One region of the Halopseudomonas sp. Lyrl_26 genome, then DNA from elsewhere that is predicted to be linked to it. Evidence: predicted binding sites of a transcription regulator. Region 1 holds the regulator's gene; the other holds the start of a gene.

Region 1 (4,186 bases):
CAATTGCCGCCCCGATTGAAGCCGGGCTCCTCGCCACACAGCCAGAGGATCCGCGTCAGTATCCAGTCCCGCTCGGGGTGGGCGGCAGCGAGTTCGGCGGACCAGACCTCACCGGTCGGCCGGCGACCGATGAACACCGCGCCCAGGGGCTGGCCTTCACCGATACGGGCGCGCACCCGGTGGCGGCCACGGGGCGTGCAGCCGCTGCCCTGCTGCTCACCGGGACCGGCCAGTGCCGTGGATACCGGAAAGCGGCAGACCTGCTGCCCTCCGGCATAGCCGGTGAGGCACTGGTGCTCGATGGATATGTGGATCAGATCCAGGGACATGCGCAGCTCCGCGGGAAAACCCACACGATAGCGGATCGGCGCCGGCGAGGTAAGCCCCGGCCGGCAGCTTCACTCCGCCGGCGCGGGCTCGGCGTTGTTCACCAGCTCGGCGCGCATGCCGGCAGCGAAGAACGGAACCATCTGGCGCAGGATCTCATCGGTACTGGCCCGGTCGCCGTACTCGGCCTCACCCATGGCCTTGAGCGCCTTCATGCTGGAAAGGGTGAAGGCGGCGCTGCCGAGCATGAAGTGCACCCGCCAGAACAGCACGTCCACCGGCAACTCCGGCGCACTGCGCAATACCAGGGTCATGTAGCGCTTGAACACCTTGCCGTAGACCTCACCGAGATACTTGCGCAGGTGTCCCTGGCTCTGACTGAAGGCCAGACCGAGCAGGCGCATGAAGGTGGACAGATCGTTGCCGCTGCGCGGCTTGACCGCCAGCACCAGGCGCACCAGCATCTCCAGCAGCTGTTCCAGTGTCGGGTCTGTGACCCCTGCCTGCTGCTGTCGATCGAGCTCCTGCTCCAGACTGGTAACGAAGGGATTGAGGAAACGGGTAAAGACCGCTTGGATCAACGACTTCTTCGAGCCGAAGTGATAGTTGACTGCGGCAAGATTGACCCCGGCCTTGCTGGTGATGAGCCGCAGCGAGGTTTCCGCGAACCCTTTCTCGGCAAACAGTTGCTCTGCAGCATCCAGAATGCGCTCGACTGTTTCAGACTGCGCCACAGACCACTCCACTATCAAAACGAATGTTTGAAACATACGTTTCAAGCGGGCTGGGTGTCAACCAGAAGATTTTTACCACAGTCCGTACCAAGTGCAAAATTCGACCCGGGGTTGCGCCGGGCCAAATGCTGTATATAATCACAGCAACTGTATAGAAAAACAGGCATGGACCAGATGCAGAAACTCACCGCACGGCAACAGCAGGTACTGGCTTTCATCCGGGAATACATGGCCAGCAACGGTTATCCACCCACCCGCGTGGATATAGCCCGCGAACTGGGCTTCCGCTCCCCCAATGCGGCCGAGGACCACCTCAAGGCCCTGGCACGCAAGGGTGCCATCGAGATGATCCCCGGCGCATCGCGGGGCATCCGCCTGCCCAATGATGCCGAGGCAGCCGATGAGCACAGCCTGCCGGTCGTCGGCCAGGTAGCCGCCGGCGCGCCCATCCTGGCACTGGAGAATATCGAGAACCACTGCCGCATCGATCCCGACTTCTTCAGCCCCCGCGCCGATTACCTGCTGAGGGTCCGCGGTATGAGCATGAAGGATATCGGCATTCTGGACGGCGACCTTCTGGCGGTCCATCGCACCAGCGAGGCACGCAATGGCCAGGTGGTGGTGGCCCGCATCGACGATGAAGTCACCGTCAAGCGCTTCCACAAGCAGGGGCGCAAGGTGTCACTGATCGCGGAAAACCCTGAATTTGCCCCCATCGAGATCGACCTGGGCGAGCAGGAACTCATTATCGAAGGCTTGAGCGTAGGCGTGATTCGCCACTGAAGGAGTAGACCATGCGGTATGCACGAAACGAAGGTTCAGCAGTACAACCGGATCTGTTGCATAACGCCCTGCTGGCCTGCCAGTCGGGTATGCAGTCACTGACGCAGGCACCCAGCTACGACGACGGACTGGATGAAGCCCCCGGCTCCAGCGAGATCGGCCTGCACGGCTCACCCCGTCAGTGCCTGCAGCTGCTGGCACCCATCCTGCGGGACCTGAGCCAGGCCAACAGCCCGGGATGGCTGAGCCTGATTGATCCGCCGCTGCCCATCAGCCAGAAGTGGCTGCGGGCCTCGGGACTGGACCCGCAACGCATCCTGATCATCCGCTCCCGTCGAGGAATGGATTCACTCAGGCTGTGCTGCGAGATTCTGGAACTGGGTTACAGTCACACCGTGGTCAGCTGGCTGTCCGATCCCGACCATGGGGAGCTGCTGGACCGATCGGCCCGGGCGGGACACTGTGCCAGCCTGAATATTCGCATGGAAGTTACCAGCTGACATTCACCCGACCGGAATGGCGGTTACCGGGCACTGCTGCTCAATGCAGCACCCGGTGCTCATCCAGATCCAGATCCGGATCATCCTCGAGAATCTGCCCGGCAACCTGCATGCCGGCGCCGATCATGACCTTGGCCACCTCGACATAGTTGCCCTGCAGAAATTCCCTGGCTTCCTCGGAAAACTCAATGATCAACAGCGGCTTGCCCTCTTCGTCCGGACGGCGCAGGGCAACCGTCCCGTCGGCAAGCTCAATGATCTCGAGAAAGGGTGAAGGCATTCGATGTCTCCTGTCAGTCAAGCCTGGCATTGTACCACACCCCAGCGGGGGAGCCTGACGCCCGCCCTACCACTCCTGAAGGTTCTGACGATAACGCTCGACCTGGGCGCGCAATGACGCCAGCGCCTCCTCGGCCTCCGCCAATCCCCAGGGTGGCGTCGCAGCCCCACCGACGATAAGGGCACCGGCGGCGCCCGCCCTGGCCGGTGGCGCCTGCAGCTGCTGCCAGGCGGACAGGATACCCGCAACCCAGCTGTCAGAACGTTGCCTCAGCTGCGCCAGCTCGGCCAGTTCAGGTCCGGGAAAACGCTCGATCTGTTCTGCGCGCAGCAGCTGTTCGACGCTCTGGGTCCCGGTCAGGGTCCAGCGGTAGCCGTCGGCAACCTCCTGGATAAGCCACAGCAGGCCGCGGTACAGATGAAAGACGGTGTGCTCGCGATGATAGGCAACCCGGGTAGCCGCGCCGATCTCCGTCGCAGCGGCAGCCTGGTGCCATTCACCCAGCGCCAGCCGGGCAAAGGCCAGCGCCTGATTGGTACGGGTATACAGCTCATCCGCCACGGGATTACCCCTTGACCTTGCGGCCGTCCTCGATCACCCAGTTCTTGCCATCATGGAAGGCACGCCAACCGGTCGGCTTGCCCTCGATCTCACTCTGCACGTACTGCTCCTTGCTCTTGCGACTGTAGCGTACCACGGTGGGATTGCCATCCGGATCGGCGACCGGTGCCTCGAGCAGGAAATGGTACTTGGGATCTATCGCCTCGGCGTGGGGCAACAGCTCGCGCACCAGAGGCGCGCGGGTCTCGCGATTCTTGGGAAACTGGCTGGCAGCCAGGAACAGACCCGAGGCCCCATCGCGCAGAACGTAGACGTCATCCACCTTCTCGCAGCGCAGCTCCGGCATCAGCACCGGATCCATCTTGGGCGGTGCCGCCTCGCCGTTGCGCAGCAGCTTGCGGGTATTCTTGCACTGCGCATTGGTGCAGCCGAAGTACTTGCCGAAGCGGCCGGTCTTGAGCTGCATGTCGCTGCCGCACTTGTCGCATTCGATCACCGGACCATCATAGCCCTTGATCTTGAACTGCCCCTGCTCCACCTCGAAGCCGCTGCAGTCGGGATTGTTGCCGCACACATGCAGCTTGCGGCGCTCGTCGACCAGGTAGCTGTCCATCGCTGTCGAGCAGATCGGGCAGCGGCGCTTGGCCCGCAGTACCCGGGATTCACCCTCATCGTCATCCGCCGCCACCTCGTTACCGGGTACCAGATTGACGGTCGCCTTGCAGCGCTCCTTGGGCGGCAGGGCATAACCGGAACAACCGAGGAACACCCCGGTGGAAGCAGTCCGTATCATCATCGGCCGACCGCACTCGACGCAGGGGATATCTGTCGGTGTGGGCTGGTTGGCGCGCATGCCCTTGCCTTCCTCGCTGGAACCGGCTGCCTCGAGCTTCTGCTTGAAATCGGCATAGAAGCGGTCGAGCACCTCCTTCCAGGGCACCTCACCTTCGGCCACGTCATCCAGCGACTCCTCCATGCGGGCGGTGAAGTCGTAGCCCATC
Region 2 (4,186 bases), on a different contig from region 1:
GGCCGGCAGTAGTCCAGGGTTACCGCCCGTTCGGCCAGACAGCTGAGCACGTCCAGCTGGGCCAGGGCTGCGGCGCTGTCCTGCAGGGCGGCCAGATCCTCGTTGAGACGATCCAGCAGCTCGTCGTACAGCTGCTTCTCCCGGGCCAGGGCGCGACTGCGCGCGGACAGGGCCTTGTCCTCGAATTCCTTGAGCTCCGGGGTAATGAAGCGCTCGGCGCCCTTGAGCGTCTGGCGGCGGATGTAATCGGCCGGTGCCTGGGCGCTCTGACCACGGGACAGTTCTATATAGTAGCCATGCACCCGGTTGTAGCCGACCTTGAGGGTCGACAGACCGGTGCGCTCGCGTTCGCGGTTCTCCAGATCGATCAGATACTGGCCGGCGTTCTCGCTGATGTTCTGCAGGTCGTCCAGCTCGCTGTCGTACCCTTCGCGGATCACCCCGCCATCGCGGATCACCGCCGGGGGATTGTCGATGATGGCCCGCTGCAGCAGGTCGGCCAGCTCCGGATAGGTGGAGATGGTCTCGCCCAGGCTGCGTACATGCTGGCTGGGGATGGACTCGATGCAGCGCTGCAGTTCGGGCAGTGCGGCCAGGGCATCGCGCAGTCGCGCCAGATCCCGCGGGCGCGCAGAGCGCAGGGCGACCCGCGCGAGAATCCGCTCGATATCGCCGATGCCCTTGAGTACCGGGTGCAGGTTCTCGTAGTGGTAGTCCTCGATCAGCCCGGCGATGCTGTCCTGGCGTGCGCGCAGGGTCTCCATCTGGCGCAGCGGACGATTGAGCCAGCGCGCCAGCAGGCGGCTGCCCATGGCGGTGGCGGTATGGTCGAGTACATCCAGCAGGGTATTGTCCCGGCCGCCTGAGAGGTTGCAGTCGATCTCCAGATTGCGGCGGCTGGCGCTGTCGATCACCACGCTGTCCTCGAAGCGCTCCTGACTGATGCTGCGCAGGTGCGGCAGGGCGGTGCGCTGGGTCTCCTTGGCATAGCCGAGCAGCGCCCCTGCCGCACCCAGCCCCTGGGTCAGATCGGCGCAGCCGAAACCGACCAGATCCCGGGTGCCGAACTGCTGGGTCAGGGCCTTGAAGGCGCTGTCCTGATCGAACTCCCAGGGCGCGCGGCGACGCACCGCACGCCGGCGTTCGATGGGGGTATCGCTCTCCCAGTCATCCGGGATCAGCAGCTCTGCCGGTGCCAGCCGCTCCAGCTCGCCGAGCAGGGTTTCCCAGCCGGACAGTTCCATGACTGTGAAGCGGCCGCTGTTGATGTCCAGGGTGGCCAGGCCAAAGGCGCGCTCGCTGCCGACCAGGGCAGCCAGCAGGTTGTCCCGGCGCTCGTCGAGCAGAGCCTCGTCGCTGACCGTGCCGGGGGTGATGATGCGCACCACCTGACGCTCAACCGGTCCCTTGCTGGTGGCCGGGTCGCCGATCTGCTCGCAGATCACCACCGACTCGCCGAGCTTCACCAGGCGGGCCAGGTAGCCCTCGGCGGAATGAAACGGAATGCCGGCCATGGGAATCGGCTGACCGCCGGAGTTGCCGCGGGCGGTAAGGGTGATGTCGAGCAGGCGGGCAGCCTTCTTGGCATCGTCATAGAACAGTTCGTAGAAATCACCCATACGGTAGAACAGCAGCTGGTCCGGGTGGTGCTGCTTGATGCTGAAGTACTGCTGCATCATGGGAGTGTGGGTAACGGATTTCTCGACGCGGCTCATGAAATTCCCTGAAGCGTGTTTCTGAATGGGGCAGGAAGCGGCATAGTCTAGGCTACAACGGTGCCGGTGCGAAACCGGCATGGCCGGTGAGCCGGCGCTTTCGTCATTGGAGGAGAAACCGATGTCACAGTATGATCCCCTGATCGATTCCGCTGCTGCGCGGCTGGGAAATGCCCTGCGTCAGCTGGGCCTGCGGGTGACCACTGCCGAGTCCTGCACCGGCGGCGGCATCGCCGAAGCCATCACCCGCATCAGCGGCAGTTCCGGCTGGTTCGACACCGGCTTCGTCACCTACGCCAACCACAGCAAGGTCCGCTGGGTGGGCGTCTCCGAGGAGGACCTGCAGCAGTTCGGTGCGGTCAGCGAGCCGGTGGTCCGGGCCATGGCCGAAGGCGCGCTGCTGGCCGCCGAGGCCGATCTGGCGGTAGCGGTCAGCGGTATTGCCGGGCCGGAGGGCGGCACGCCGGACAAGCCCGTAGGGACCGTGTGGTTTGCCTGGGCAGTGCGCGATCGCGGGGTGCTCACGCAGTGCCGGCGGATCCAGGGCAGCCGCCGCGATGTGCGTGCCCAGACCGTACTGCACAGTCTGCAGGGGCTGATTGCCGAAGCCGAGAAGCTGGCTGTGAACCGTTCCGCATGATTGGCCATCCCTGGTTGAAAAGGGGGTAGGCGGGTGCGAGTAACTGTGGAATAATACTGACCATATATACAGTGTTATGCGGTTTCACCTATTCTGAATTTCCCGGGCCGTGCGCGTGCCCGTCTACCGAGAGGATGCACAATGGACGACAACAAGAAGAAGGCGCTGTCGGCGGCCTTGAGTCAGATTGAACGTCAATTTGGCAAAGGCGCGGTGATGCGCATGGGTGACCATGAACGCCAGGCGATTCCTTCTATCTCCACCGGTTCACTGGGACTGGATATCGCCCTGGGCATCGGCGGTCTGCCCCGCGGCCGGATTGTCGAGATCTACGGTCCCGAGTCCTCCGGTAAGACCACCCTGACCCTGTCGGTGATTGCCCAGGCGCAGAAGAAGGGCGCGACCTGTGCCTTCGTCGACGCCGAGCACGCGCTGGACCCGGAGTACGCCGCCAAGCTGGGCGTCAACGTTGATGACCTGCTGGTCTCCCAGCCCGACACCGGGGAGCAGGCGCTGGAAATCACCGACATGCTGGTGCGCTCCAACGCGGTGGACGTGATCATTGTCGACTCGGTGGCGGCACTGGTGCCCAAGGCCGAGATCGAGGGCGAGATGGGCGATCACCACGTGGGCGTTCAGGCCCGTCTGATGTCCCAGGCCCTGCGCAAGATCACCGGTAACATCAAGAACGCCAACTGCCTGGTGATCTTCATCAACCAGATCCGCATGAAGATCGGCGTGATGTTCGGCAACCCGGAAACCACCACCGGCGGTAACGCGCTGAAGTTCTACTCCTCCGTACGACTGGATATCCGCCGCACCGGCGCGGTGAAGGAAGGCGACGAGGTGATCGGCAGCGAGACCCGGGTCAAGGTGGTGAAGAACAAGGTGGCGCCGCCGTTCCGCCAGGCCGAGTTCCAGATCCTCTACGGCACCGGTATCTACCACAACGCCGAGATCATCGATCTGGGCGTGTCCATCGGTCAGATCGAGAAGTCCGGCGCCTGGTACAGCTACAAGGGCAACAAGATCGGTCAGGGCAAGTCCAATGCGGCCAAGTTCCTCGCCGAGAACCCCGAAGTGGCGGAAGAGATCGAACAGGCCATCCGTAACGAGTTGCTGCCCAAGGCCGGCAGCAAGAGCACCGCGGTGGAAGAGAACGTCGATATCGACGGCTGATCGGGTTTTTTGCCGTGTTCAAGCGCAGCCAGCTGGATACCCCCGTGGCCATTCGCAGATCCGCCCTGGATCTGCTGGCGCGGCGGGAGCACAGCTATGCCGAGATGCTGCGCAAGCTCCGTCAGCGCGGGGCAACTCGGGAGATGGCGGAGATCGAGCTGGACCGTCTGCAGGAAGAGGGGTTGCTCAGCGACGAGCGCTTCTGTGAAGCCTATATCCATGCGCGCAGTCAGCGGGGCTACGGTCCCGTCCGTCTGCGTGAGGAGCTGCGCCAGCGGGGTGTGGCCGAAGTACTGATCGAGCGGTACCTGCGCAGTGATCAGTGGGACTGGTCCGAACTGGCGCGGCAGGCATTCGCCAGGCGCTTCCCGGAGGGGCCCGCTGCGGATATCAAGGAAAAATCGAAACAGCTGCGCTTCATGCAGTATCGCGGTTTCGGCGGGTCCTGGCAGGACTGACGGCGTACATTATCTCTGACTACCTACTCCCAGGCGGTTGCGCCTGTACCATATAAAATCTTCTGAACGCTGCTGCTGATGGGGTATGGCGCCCCGTCCGGGGCGCCCCTTGTTCACAGCTTGGCGATGGATACCTCCGTGGATTTGACGAAGGCGATCACCTCCGAGCCTACCTGCAGAGCGAGCTCATCCAC

Evidence for each region. Region 1 encodes LexA, which represses DNA repair genes until DNA is damaged. Its sites were predicted from a motif close to CTGTNTNNNNANACAG; they were not measured.
Region 2: the regulator LexA is predicted to act here: its motif matches at 2,412-2,427, upstream of recA (recombinase RecA).

What each region holds. Positions count from the first base shown of each region.
Region 1 is NZ_JAYJLH010000001.1:425,704-429,889, reverse strand. It holds gene VF673_RS02120 (L,D-transpeptidase family protein) at 1-329, opposite strand, end outside; gene VF673_RS02115 (TetR family transcriptional regulator) at 399-1,061, opposite strand; gene lexA (transcriptional repressor LexA) at 1,236-1,844, shown strand; gene VF673_RS02105 (SOS-induced cell division inhibitor SulA) at 1,856-2,344, shown strand; gene VF673_RS02100 (hypothetical protein) at 2,385-2,624, opposite strand; gene VF673_RS02095 (DUF6586 family protein) at 2,691-3,185, opposite strand; gene topA (type I DNA topoisomerase) at 3,190-4,186, opposite strand, start outside.
Region 2 is NZ_JAYJLH010000009.1:21,731-25,916, forward strand. It holds gene mutS (DNA mismatch repair protein MutS) at 1-1,715, opposite strand, end outside; gene VF673_RS11320 (CinA family protein) at 1,837-2,355, shown strand; gene recA (recombinase RecA) at 2,497-3,534, shown strand; gene VF673_RS11330 (regulatory protein RecX) at 3,549-3,992, shown strand; gene VF673_RS11335 (TOBE domain-containing protein) at 4,106-4,186, opposite strand, start outside.